Regions from separate parts of the Gordonia sp. CNJ-863 genome, predicted to be linked through region 2. Evidence: predicted binding sites of a transcription regulator. Region 2 holds the regulator's gene; each other region holds the start of a gene.

Evidence for each region. The regulator LexA, encoded in region 2, represses DNA repair genes until DNA is damaged. The targets are predictions, from matches to a motif close to CGAACANNTGTTCG.
Region 1: BJF87_RS24955 (DUF222 domain-containing protein) is a predicted target of LexA. The motif match lies at 1,434-1,447, and genes of this name have one in related genera.
Region 3: BJF87_RS08635 (HNH endonuclease signature motif containing protein) is a predicted target of LexA. The motif match lies at 2,143-2,156, and genes of this name have one in related genera.

The regions. Positions count from the first base shown of each region.
Region 1 covers NZ_MKKG01000094.1:62,359-66,514, reverse strand. The annotation lists gene BJF87_RS24965 (DUF1345 domain-containing protein) at 1-264, shown strand, start outside; gene BJF87_RS24960 (arabinofuranosidase) at 261-1,250, opposite strand; gene BJF87_RS24955 (DUF222 domain-containing protein) at 1,476-3,068, shown strand; gene BJF87_RS24950 (hypothetical protein) at 3,234-4,156, opposite strand, start outside.
Region 2 covers NZ_MKKG01000022.1:336,005-340,160, reverse strand. The annotation lists gene BJF87_RS13425 (putative PEP-binding protein) at 1-1,348, shown strand, start outside; gene lexA (transcriptional repressor LexA) at 1,326-2,033, opposite strand; gene BJF87_RS13415 (LysM peptidoglycan-binding domain-containing protein) at 2,271-2,807, shown strand; gene nrdR (transcriptional regulator NrdR) at 2,907-3,374, shown strand; gene hrpA (ATP-dependent RNA helicase HrpA) at 3,348-4,156, opposite strand, start outside.
Region 3 covers NZ_MKKG01000013.1:4,884-9,039, forward strand. The annotation lists gene BJF87_RS08625 (hypothetical protein) at 1-371, opposite strand, end outside; partial or broken gene BJF87_RS08630 (glycosyltransferase family 2 protein) at 403-1,801, opposite strand; gene BJF87_RS08635 (HNH endonuclease signature motif containing protein) at 2,338-3,603, shown strand; gene BJF87_RS08640 (alpha/beta fold hydrolase) at 3,708-4,156, opposite strand, start outside.

The sequences.
Region 1 (4,156 bases), on a different contig from region 2:
GTCAACAGGCATCTGCACCCGCGACGGCGTCCGGATCTCGCCTTTCCTCAACAGATCGAACCGACTCTCGCACCAGCAGGGTGGCGACCCGTGTTCTTCGACTACTTGTACCTCGCTCTCACCAACGCGACGGCATTCAGCCCCACCGACGTGATGCCACTCGCCCGGTGGATGAAGCTCGCGATGGCCGCGCAGTCGATCCTGTCGATCGTCGTGCTGAGCCTCGTCGTCGCCAATGCGGTCAATCTGCTCGGGTCGACCTAGGCGGGCTCCCGGATCACCCCGAAGTGGCGGACCGATCCGGAGAGCCCGGGCAGTTCTTTCGCCGAGCTCCACGACGACAGCCCGTCGCTGCTGTCGGAGTAGAAGTACCGACGCTGCTTGTACGCGTCGACATACATGCGCCAGTTGCCGTTCGGGAGTTTGACCAGCGCCATGCCTTCGACGAAGCGACCGAAACTCCGCATCGGGACGAACCGGTAGGGACCGGTCAGCGATGTCGCGACCGCGTGTTCGATGACCTTCTTCCGCTCGTTCTTCGTGAACGCGTGGTACGTGGAGCCCGCCTTCACCACGGTCGTGTCGATGTGGTCCGCACCGAGGCCGAGGATCGGCACCGGCGGACTCCACAGTCGCAGGCCGGGTTCGAGCGCCGTCATGACGTAGGGCACGAACCCTCCGCCCGTCGACATCGACAGGATGATGTTGACGCGACCACCCTCGACGAAGAACTCCGGAGCCCACGCCTTGGTGGTGAAGGGCGACAGAGACGGTCCGTCACTCGAACCGGCCGACCCGAACGACAGCGGCCCGGACGAGGAGCCGAACACTCCCTTGCCATCGCCCGTGCCGGGTAGGAAAGCGCAGCACAGCGGCACCGGATAGTTGTGCATGAACGCCCAGTTCACGCGATCGCGGCTCCGCGCGAACCCGATGGTGTTCTGACCGGTCGTATAGGTGACGTAGTACCAGCCGTCTGCACCGTGAAAGATGCTCGGATCGCGCACCACACCCGACGGCGGTCGGTACGCACCAAACCGGAGCGGCCGAAACCGGCTCGCATCCGCGGACTGGTACACGTCCATGTGACGGGCACTGGTGTTGGAGAACGCCACCATCGTGTATCGCCAGTTCGGGGTCGCCTCGGCGGTACCCGGAGTTGCGACGAGCAGGCCCGTGAACACCAGCATCGCGACACAGACAGCACCGATGCGGCTCGAACGAGCGCGAATTCGCTGAGACAGCAGCATTGGAGCAGTATCCGCGGAATTGACTGTGGCGTGCGCGGATTTCCCTGACACAGCTATCGAGACCCTTGGTACCCCGAGATCCGATCGTCGGACGGAAGCCGCTCTACACCATGACTCCGACAGTTCCCGCATTCCTGAAGAGGATCGATTGCCTCTGCGCAGCAATAGAATTACGTGTATTGTCGAACATATATTCGAACTGCGATCTTCGAGGGGGTGACCGCCATGACCGACAGCGCATCGACCGATATCACCGATGAGTCGCCGCCGACCGCGGTGCCCGCGTTGCTCGACGAACTCGACGCGATCATCGACCAGCTACAGACCACGGGTTTCACCCGCCTCACCGATACCGAGGTCGACGACGCCGGTGTCCGTATCGAACAGGCCATCGCCCGACTCACCTACACCGGTAACCAGCAGATCGTCGAAGCCGACCAGCGCGACCTACCCCGTAAAGCCGGCTACCGCAGCGTCATCGACTACATGAAACACCGGTTGCGCATGGCCTACCCCGGCAAACGCCTCAAACAAACCCGCGCCACCGCCACCTACCCCGACGCCACCACCGGCGCACCCCTCGAACCCGTCCACCCCACCCTCGCCACGGCGTTCGCCGCCGGCCGGGTGGGATCAGCGCATGTGCATGCGGTGATCGATGTGCTCGACCAGATCCCCCACGCCGTCGACCACGACATCAAGGTCGCCGCCGAACGCACCATCGCCGAACAAGCCGTCCACCTCACCCCCGACCAGATCACCGAGGCCGGTGCTCGCCTGCTGGGCTACCTCGACCCCGACGGGACATTGACCGACGACACCGACCGCCAACGACGCCGCAACGTGTACCTCAACCGGCAACGCGCCGACGGCACCGCCAAGATGTCGGGCATTTTGACACCCGAACTACTCGCACGGGTCTCCATGTTCCTGGCCGTGTGGGCCAAACCCGGGATGAACAATCCGAATGATCCGGAATCACCGACAGGGTCCAGCGAGGATGCCGATCCCGACGCTGTGGCGGCCGCCGCTCAACGCAACGACCGCAGCCCCGCCCAACTCAACCACGACGCCTTCAACGCACTCCTGAAGGCCGTGTTCGAGGACGGCATGCTCGGCAAGAGTCACCGCGGACTGCCGATGCAGCTGATCATCAAAGCCGACCTCAACGACCTCGTCCGCGAAGCCGGCTACGCCGTCACCGCCACCGCCACCCAGATCCCCATCCCCGACCTCATCAACCTCGCCGCCGACGCCCAACCCTGGCTGGCGGTGTTCAAAGACGCCACCGCCATCCCCCTCTACTTCGGACGCGGCAAACGCCTCGCCACCCGCGAACAGCGATTGGCGTCCTTCGCCCGGCCTGATGGTGACACCTGCTCCAATCCCGACTGCGGTGTGTCTGCCGCGCACGTGGAAATGCATCACGCCCAACTCGATTGGGGCCTCGGCGGACTCACCGACATCACCGACCTCGCCCCGGCATGCCCGAAACACAACCGCATGGTCGGCGACCAACCCGGCCAATACACCACCCGCATGGTCCGCGAAGGACCCGACGAAGGCCGCTGCGCCTGGCGGCTCAATACCCAACCCGGCGCACCACCCAACCCCGAACGCATCAACCGGCGACCCGACATCCCCCGCCGATTCGCCGAACATCTACAACACGTGCGCGCCGAGATCCACGGACCCCAACCGGCGTCCGGCGATACCCCGCGCCTCCAGATGCGCCAGGTCATCGACCTACGTGACGCCTCCGACGCCGAAGCCACCCTCGCCTCGATACTCCTCGCCGCGGCGTACCCGCGCGGGTGACATGCGTATGACGTTGTGCCCGGAAACCGGGCACAACGTCATACGGATCCGCACGGCGTCACCGTCTACTCGTCGATCGAGGCGGGGTCGACATGGCCCGACATGCGTCGTCTCCCTCGATCAGCCGGCGCCCGGTACTCGACGCCCGGATTCGCGATATCGAGCTCAGCTGGCGAGCTCGACGGCCTCGGGTGTCGACACGGCGGCACGTCGCATTCCCGTGACGAACAGCACCAGACCGACGACGATCCAGGTGACAAGGGTCAGACCGGCGGTGAGACCGCCGGCTCCGCCGAAGTAGGCGGCCGAGCGGACCAGGGTTCCGGCCGCACCCGGCGGCAGGATCTGGCCGACGGTACCCAACCCGGACGGCAGCCATGCAGCCGAACCGGCGATACCGGCCAGCGGGTTGCCGAGGAACATCATGACCATCGCGCCGATGGTGAAACCCTTGGCACCGAACGCATTCTGCAGGCCCGCGAGCGGGATGGCCAGGGCGGCGATCCCGAGCGCGATCGAACCGGCGACGGCCCAGAACGTCGTGGACCACAGTCCTGTCTCGATGCTGCCGAACCCGAAGGTGAGCATGCTTGCGACCACGAAGCCACCGACGGCCGAGAAGGTGACCAGACCGGTCAGGTACCAGCCGCTGCTGCGCGGGAAGATCTTCCGGAACGCGACGACCGGGACGATGCCGCCGAACACGAGCGGGAACGCGAGACCGCCGATGCCGATGCCGGTCGGGTCACCCTCCGGCAGCGGGACGACGTCCTCGACCGTCACCTTCTCCCCCGTCGCTTGCCCGAGCGCCTGCGCGGTACCGGTGAGGTTTCCGCTGATCGACGCCGAGCCCGCGCTGGCTACCAGGGCGTGGACACCGGCCTCGTCGACCACGAATCCGCCGACGACCTCGCGGTTCTCGATCGCGTCCCGCAGCGCGGCCTCTGAGTCGTAGCGCTGGGGCTCGTAGGCGTCGGGAGCCGCGGTGGCCAGGCTCTGCTCGAGTAGGCCGGCCGCGGCCGGGGCACCGACCACGCCGACCCTCAGATCGTGTGCCCCACTCTTGAGCGACGGCAGGATGAACACCA
Region 2 (4,156 bases):
CACCAAGCTCGGTGGGCTCATGGCCGAGCGCGTCACCGATCTCAACGACGTCCGCGACCGCGTCCTCGCCGAACTCCTGGGCCTCCCCGAGCCCGGCGTGCCCACGCCGGACGTGCCCTCGGTCCTCCTCGCCGACGACCTCGCGCCCGCCGACACCGCGGGGCTCGATCCCGCCACCACCATCGCGCTGGTTACCCGCCTGGGCGGGCCCACCAGCCACACCGCGATCATCGCCCGGCAGCTCGGCATCCCGTGTGTCGTCGCGGTCCCCGGTCTCGCCGGGATCGACTCGGGCACGGTGATACTCGTGGACGGCACGACAGGCGAGATCGTCGTGCAACCCGACAACGCCGCCGCGCGGGCCCGTGTCGACGAGTACACGCGTCAGGCCGCACGGGTCGCCGGCTGGTCGGGCCCGGGTCGCACCGCCGACGGTGTGGAGGTGGCGATCCTGGCCAACGTCGCCGACGGATCGTCGGCCCGTGCGGCCACCGATCATCCGGTGGAGGGCGTCGGACTGTTCCGCACCGAACTGGCCTTCCTCGAACGCGCCGACGAGCCGTCGGTGGAGGAACAGGCGGACATCTATCGCGAGGTGCTCGACGCGTTCGGCGGCCGCAGGGTCGTCATCCGTACGCTCGACGCCGGCTCGGACAAGCCGCTGCGCTTCGTGCACCAGCCCGAGGAGGCCAACCCGGCGCTCGGTGTGCGCGGCGACCGGATCGCCTTGGCACACCCCGAGATCCGTGCCCATCAGCTCGACGCGATCACACGCGCCGCGGAGGGTTCCGAGACGAGCCCCTGGGTCATGGCGCCGATGATCGCCTCACCGGCCGAGGCGGCCGCCTTCGCCGCTCAGGTACGGGAACGCGGACTGGTCGCCGGGGTGATGATCGAGGTCCCCGCCGCCGCGATCCTCGCGCCGGCGATCCTGGCCGAGGTCGACTTCGTCTCGATCGGCACCAACGACCTCACGCAGTACACGATGGCCGCCGACCGGATGTCGGCCGATCTCGCATCGCTGACCGATCCGTGGCAGCCGGCGGTCCTGCACCTCATCGCGACGGTCGCGCGGGCCGGACGGGATCAGGGGAAACCGGTGGGCGTGTGCGGCGAGGCCGCGGCGGACCCGATCCTCGCCTGTGTGCTCGTCGGGTTGGGTGTCACCTCGCTGTCGAGTGCTCCGGTGGCGGCCGCCGCGGTCGGTGCCCGCCTCGGCGGCGTCTCACGGTCGACCTGCGAAAACGCGGCGACAGCCGCGCTCGCCACCACCGATCCGGCTGCGGCGCGCGAGGCTGCCGCCGCGGTTCTCGAGAACGAAGAGGTCAGATACGCCGCATCACGGTGACGACCTTGCCGAGGATCACGGCCTCGTCGCCCGGGATCGGGTCGAACAGCTCGTTGTGCGGCATCAGCCAGACATGACCCTTCTGGCGTTTGAAGGTCTTGACCGTGGCCTCGCCGTCGATCATCGCGGCCACGATGTCGCCGTTGTCGGCCACGTTCTGCTGGCGGACGACCACCCAGTCGCCGTCGCAGATCGCGGCGTCGATCATCGACTCACCGACGACCTTCAGCAGGAACAGCGAACCCTCGCCGACGAGCTCGCGGGGGAGCGGGAAGACGTCCTCGACGGCTTCTTCCGCGAGGATCGGGCCGCCTGCGGCGATCCGGCCGAGCACCGGCACGAAGGTGGGCTCGGGTAGCGCACCACCGGTCGGTGAGGTGGGCGTCGGCGGCTCGCTCGGTGCGATGTTGACCGCTCGCGGACGATTCGCGTCGCGCTTGAGGAGGCCCTTGCGTTCGAGCGTCCGCAGTTGGTGGGCGACGGAGGAGGTCGACGTGAGACCCACCTCGTCACCGATCTCGCGGATGCTCGGCGGGTAACCGCGCTCGCGCACGGATCTGCGGATCACCTCGAGAACTCCGCGCTGCCGCGGCGTCAGCGAGGCCTCGGCCGCCGCCATGTCTGCCGGGGCGACGGGCTCGTCGGCGCCCCGCGCTCCGGTGCGCTTACCGCCGTCATCGCTCATGATCGGGTTCCTCTCGATTCCGAACGTGCTGGTAGATCGCTTGTCTGACGACGACCCTAGCCGAGAATGCCGACCGCATCAAACATTTGTTCGACGTGTTGCGAGACAAGTGTCGGAGTGCCGTGCTACAAATCGAACATCAGTGCATCGAACAGATGATCGACAATCGAACAGTTCGAACGCCGACGACGCAGTCGGAGCACGGACAAGCGTTCGACCGGAAACACGGAGGGCATCATGCGCACCGCCACTCTCATCGACCCCGACCGCTCCACCGATTCGGTCCGTGGTGACGTCCTGGAGCGTCCGCGCCCGATGCGCCGCGGCGACGGCCGCCGGCCCGTCGACGGGCGTCCGGTGCCGGAGTCGGCGGTCCGGGTCCGCCGGGTCGCCTCCACCCGGTGCGCCTCGCCGGTCGGTATGCGGGGTCGTGCACCGGTCGTACCCGTCTCGCGTGTTGCGCATACCGCGCCCTCGGCCGTCATCCGGCGGCGTCGGCGCACGGCGACGGCAATTCTCGCCGGCGTCGGGCTCGCTCTGGCCGTGTGGGTCATCGCGGTCGTCGGTCAGAACTACGCCGCGACGGTCACACCTTCTTCGGTCGGCACCGAGGTCGTACACGTGCGGTCGGGCGACTCGCTGAGCACCATCGCATCGCGCGTCGCCCCCGAGATGCCGCGTGAGGCGGTCGTCGACGAGATCATCCAGCTGAACGACCTCCCGTCGAGCGGGCTGCGCGTCGGTCAGCCGCTGCTCGCCCCCCGGTACCACTGAGCACGGGCGGTATCCTCGATGTCACAGGGACCGGCCGACTACCGGCCTGGCATGCGGCGCGGCTGCACCAGAGTGTCCCGTGACCTGCGTGAGGATACGATGCGCTGCCCCTTCTGCAAGAACGACGACACCAAGGTCATCGACTCGCGTGTCGCTGATGAGGGGCAGGCCATCCGGCGCCGCCGCTCCTGCGTGGAGTGCGGGCGACGCTTCTCGACCGTGGAGAGCGCGGTGCTCGCGGTGGTCAAACGCAACGGCGTCACCGAACCGTTCAGTCGCGAGAAGGTGATGAGGGGCGTCCGGCGCGCATGCCAGGGACGCCACGTCGCCGAGGACGCATTGGCGCAGCTCGCCCAGCAGGTCGAGGACACCGTACGTGCCAGTGGATCGGCCGAGATCCCCAGCAACGAGGTCGGTCTCGCGATCCTCAAGCCGCTGCGCGACCTCGACGAGGTCGCCTACCTGCGGTTCGCGTCGGTCTATCGCTCGTTCGACTCCGTCGAGGACTTCCAGCGCGAGATCGACGACCTCCGAGCCGCCTCAGCCGAGTCGGTCAAGAGTTCGTAGGACCCGCTTCTCCGACACCGGGTACGCGGTGCCGAGCCGTTCGGCGAACAATCCCACCCGCAGCTCCTCGACGAGCCACTGGGCCTCGTCGTTGACGTGCGCCTTCCGGTGGTCGGGCACCTGAGTCAGTCGTTGCGCCCACCGCTCGGTCACCCGGTCGACGACGGCTACTCCGGCCTGATCCCGGGCCGCCGATGCAGGGAGCGCCGACAGGCGGGCCTCGGCGGCCGCGAGGTAGCGCGGCACATTCTCCAGATGTCGTCGTGCGGTGGCGGCGACGAATCCGTCGAAGACGAGATTGTCCAGCTGTTCGGCGACGTCATCGGCCGCGAGTGAACCGGCATGTCGGTCGATCGCGGCACGGACCGGTGCCACCCAACCGAGGGATTCGACGGCGAGAGAGAAGTAGTCCGGTGCCGACTCGGTGATCCGTGGACGCAACTTCTCGGTGAGCACGCGGAATGTCTCGGGAGAGCGCACCGCCGACAGGGTGCCGGCGTCGAGGCCCGCCACGACATCGCGGATGGCGCGACGTGTGCAGTCGGCCAGCAACGCATCGAGATCCGGGTAGGGGCTCTGGCTCAGCGCGAGTCGACCCGCGGCCCCGAGGGAACCGGCCACGCGGCGGTGCAGGGGCGGGATCGCCAGGTCGAGGAGCGCGACGATTCCTCTCGCCGGCAATCGATCACGGGTCTGCTCCGACGCGGCGTCGATCACGACCACCCCGCGCGTGCGTCCGGCGTCGTCGGTGATCGCGTCGATGGTCGGGTAACGGGTGAGGC
Region 3 (4,156 bases), on a different contig from region 2:
TTGGTGCGCAGGGTCAACCGGAGGTCGGCGCGCCCCATGACGACCGGGACCTGCGTCAACGGTACGGAGAACGGCGTACTGAGCTGCTGCGGACCGAATTGCGGGACGTCGATGGTGCCGATGACCGTTCCGTCGCCCCGCGCCACCTGCACGAACGAGTTGCTCACGTTGGTCGCCGAGGCGACCACACCGGTCAGCCGCGTCGGCGCCATGCCCTCGGGCACCGGGACACTCACGCTCACCGGGGCATCCGTCGCGTCGATCTGCACGGACGTCCCGAGACCGAGCTGGCGCCACCCCAACGTCGTCGACGCGTCCGGCACGGCAGCCGCCGGAGCGGCGACGGCCCCGCAGGCGACGACGAGCGCCATCGCACCCCACAAGCGGAGCAGGCGAGCACTTCTACGGCTGGACATTTCCGGCCCCTTTCGACGGACGCGAGACTCCCGGCATGGCGGACAGGCCGTGCACGGTCTTCTCCCAGTAGGACGGCTTGTAGACGAGCTGCGCCATACTCTTGACCGCGGCCATCGACTGCAGGAACCAGTAGCCGGGCACGAGCAGAGCAGCAGCGAGCAGATACGGCTTGCCTCGCGTACGGGCGGAGACCACGCCGAGCAGAACGGTCGCGAGATTCCCCACCGTGAACATGAAGAGGCACAGGTAGAACACCGGGCCCGGGAAAAGTCCGCGCATGAAATCGGGTTTGCCCGCGAACCACCAGCAGCAGCGCCCAGAACGCGAGGTTGAGAGTGTTGGCGATCGGCATCCCCGCCGTCAGGTTCGCGATTCGCAGCGTCGGCACCACCCCGAGCTCACGGACCATCGCGGTGGGATGCCGGGTATGCACCAGGAAGGTCTGGAGATAGCCCTTGTACCACCGGGATCGCTGACGGACCCAGTTCACCACGTCGGCGTTCGCCTCCTCCTCGGTCAACGAGTCCAAGACCACCGTGCGATATCCGAAGCGCGCGAGGCGGATACCGAGGTCGGCGTCCTCGGTGACGTTGAAGGCATCCCAGCCGCCCACCTCCCGCAGCACCTCGGTGCGGATGTGATTGGACGTACCGCCCAGGGGGATCACACATTTCGACGCACTCAGCGCGGGCAGCATGTACGAGAACCACTGGTCGTACTCGATGGCGAACCACCGGGTGAGCAGGTCGTCCCGTTCGTTGAAGTAGCCGAGGCGGGCCTGGACGGAGGCAACGTCGGGCGCTTCGGCCGCGAACACCGCCGCGGCGCGTCGGAGCTGCAGCGGATCGGGGATGTCCTCGGCGTCGTAGATGGTGACGAGCTCGCTGCGCTCCGACGGCAGGCTCATCGCGTGATTGCAGGCCTTGGGTTTGGTGCGGGGCTCACTCGGCGGCACGAGGACCGGGGTGATGCCGGCGAGGTCGGCATCCGCGATGGCGTCGAGGGTCGCGTGATCGTCACTCTCCAGGACCAGCAGGATGTCGAGTTTGTCTGCGGGATAATCGATCTGACCGACGCCGACGACGAGATTGGCGACGATTTCCGGTTCGCCGTACACGGGGAGCAGAACCGTGTACACCGGCAGCTCGGCGTCGGGGATGGCGCGGGCCTCCTCGTCGGACACCCTGATGACGCCGCGTCCGGACATACCTCGGGTGACGAGGACGAACTTGTCGACACTGGAGATCACGAAGTAGACGGCACAGATGCTCAGGACCGCCGACAGGGCTGTGCGCCAGTCGATCACGAAGCCCCCGGCGACCATTCCGGCCACGATCAGCAGACCCACCCGCTGGACCCGGCTCAGCGGCCGACGCGCCGACATGTCGTCGGGCAGCGTCGTCGTGGCGCGACCCTGGTCGAGGTCGGTCACCGCGTGGTGCTCTCGCTGGAACGGACGATCTGCCAGGCGAGGCCGGTCAACGCTGTATCGACGGCGTCGACGGTGGAACCCTGATCGGCAGGTCGACGATCACCACCGCGGATGAGCCACCCGATGGGTTCGACAACGGTCGTCGAATAGCTCGGCGGTTGCGCTCAGATGCGCGGAATCTGTTGCGTGTGAGGTTTCTGTTCACCGGCGGTGCGGCGATCCTTCATGTGGCCGAAAGAAGCTGGCACGCGGGTTTTTTGGCCAGGCCAGAGGCTGTGGAGAAACCTGACAGTCGAACGTACGTTCGTGTACAAAGGAGTCATGTCTCGATTCGAAGAGCCCATCTACTGACGAAGAAGCCGATCGAGAATCTTGTCAGACCCCTGATGTAGAAATGAAGACAACGAAGTCGTAAGACCGAGCAGTAGTCAATGACGTTCCCACCCCACCTGATTCAGATCCTCTTGAGAGGGAAGAAGGTTGCTGTCATGACCGACTCCGATACGGCCGACGCCGCGGCGCTGCTCGAAGCTATATTCGACCAGCTCACCGAGGTCACCCCACCCGCCGACGACCCAACCGGCGCAAAGACTTTCGCCCAGATCGAGTGGATCCGACTGATCCGCAACGCAGCGGACCACCAACTCGGCTCGCACACAGCCAATCTCGATGTGCTCGGGGTGCCCGAACGACACGGCTCCACCACCAAGCGACTGTTGATCGAGATGGGTTTCCCACCCGCGGTCGCCACACGCTCGGTGCGTATCGCCGGCAGTCTCGGGGCGCTGGGCAAGGTCGAGGCGTGCGCTGCCGACGGGCGCCTCTCGGGTGAGATCGTCGATGCCGTCGTTCGGGGAATCGCCACGATCGAGAAACGGTCACCCACAAAGCTTTCCGACGACGACCGAACGGTCTACGAAACCGAACTCCTCACCCAAGCCCTGTCCGGTGCCACACCCACCGAGATACAGAAACATGCCCAGACCATCGGCAACACCATCGCCGACGACGAGGGCGGCATTCCCGCGTCCGACGACCGATCCCTGGACACCCTGTCACACAGCGTGACCGACGACAGTCGCGTCGAGATCCACGCCAACGTGACCCAGGCCGTCGGCGAGAAGTTCATCGCCATGATCGACGAACGCTCTGTACCGCGTCCCGAGCCCGACGGCGCCGACGACCGACGCTCCCCCGATCAACGACGCGTCGACGCCCTCGAGATCCTCCTCGACCAAGCAGCACAAGGTGCATCCCAGGACAGCATCGGTGCACCACGTACCCAGACCCTGTTGACCATCCCCGCCGACGGTGGTGATCCCGCCTTCCTGCCCTGGACCGGGTCGGTCACCCAGGCCACCGCGCAGAAACAGTCCTGCGACGGCACGATCACCGAGATCATCATCAACGGAGAGACCGTGCCCCTGGCGATGGGTCGCGAACGACGCCTGTTCCCAGCACATATCCGCAAAGCCATCATCATCCGCGACCGATGCTGCATCAGCTGCGGCGCACCACCCTCGCACACCCAGGTCCACCACATCCAACACTGGTCCGACGACGGCGACACCGACCTCGACAACGGCTGCCTACTCTGCCAACGGTGCCACACCCGGGTCCACCACAACGGCTGGGACATCATGATGGGCTTCGACCGCCACCCGTGGCTGATCCCGCCCGCCGACATCGACCCCCGACGCCGACCCCTACCCGCCTACAACCGACGCACCATGCGACTCGACGACGCCGCCTGACACAGACTCACGCGCAGCACCTTCCGCACCCGGTGATCAACCGGGACCGCGTTCGATCATTGACAAGTCCATAGTGAAACTGGGCCTCCCGCGTGGCGCGGCGGTCACCCCGCGGACGAACCCTCCACCGCTGCATGGGTGCTCACCGCGTCGAGGGCTTCGGTGAACGGCGGGATGAAGAACTTCGCACCGAGTACGCAGCAGGCGTGGCCACCGTCGACCTCGAAACGCTGCGACCCGGGGATGCCGTCGAGCAGCAATTGCTGGCGTTCCGGTTCGACGACGCGGTCGCGGGTGGACACGACGACAGCGGTCGGGACATCGATCTCGTGGAGCCAACTGCGGGAGTCGAACTGCCCCAGACCGTTTCCGAACTCACCGAGGTGCGACAGCGGCGTCGAGAAGAACTGCCGCAGCGCCCAGATGGATGTGTGCGACGTCGTCTTGTTGAGGCTTTTCTCGGAGACACGCGGGAGCATCCGGTACAGCGGCGCCAGGATGCGGCCGGTCCGTTCCGACGACCTCCGGTGCTTGGGGTCGTTGGTGCTGAAGA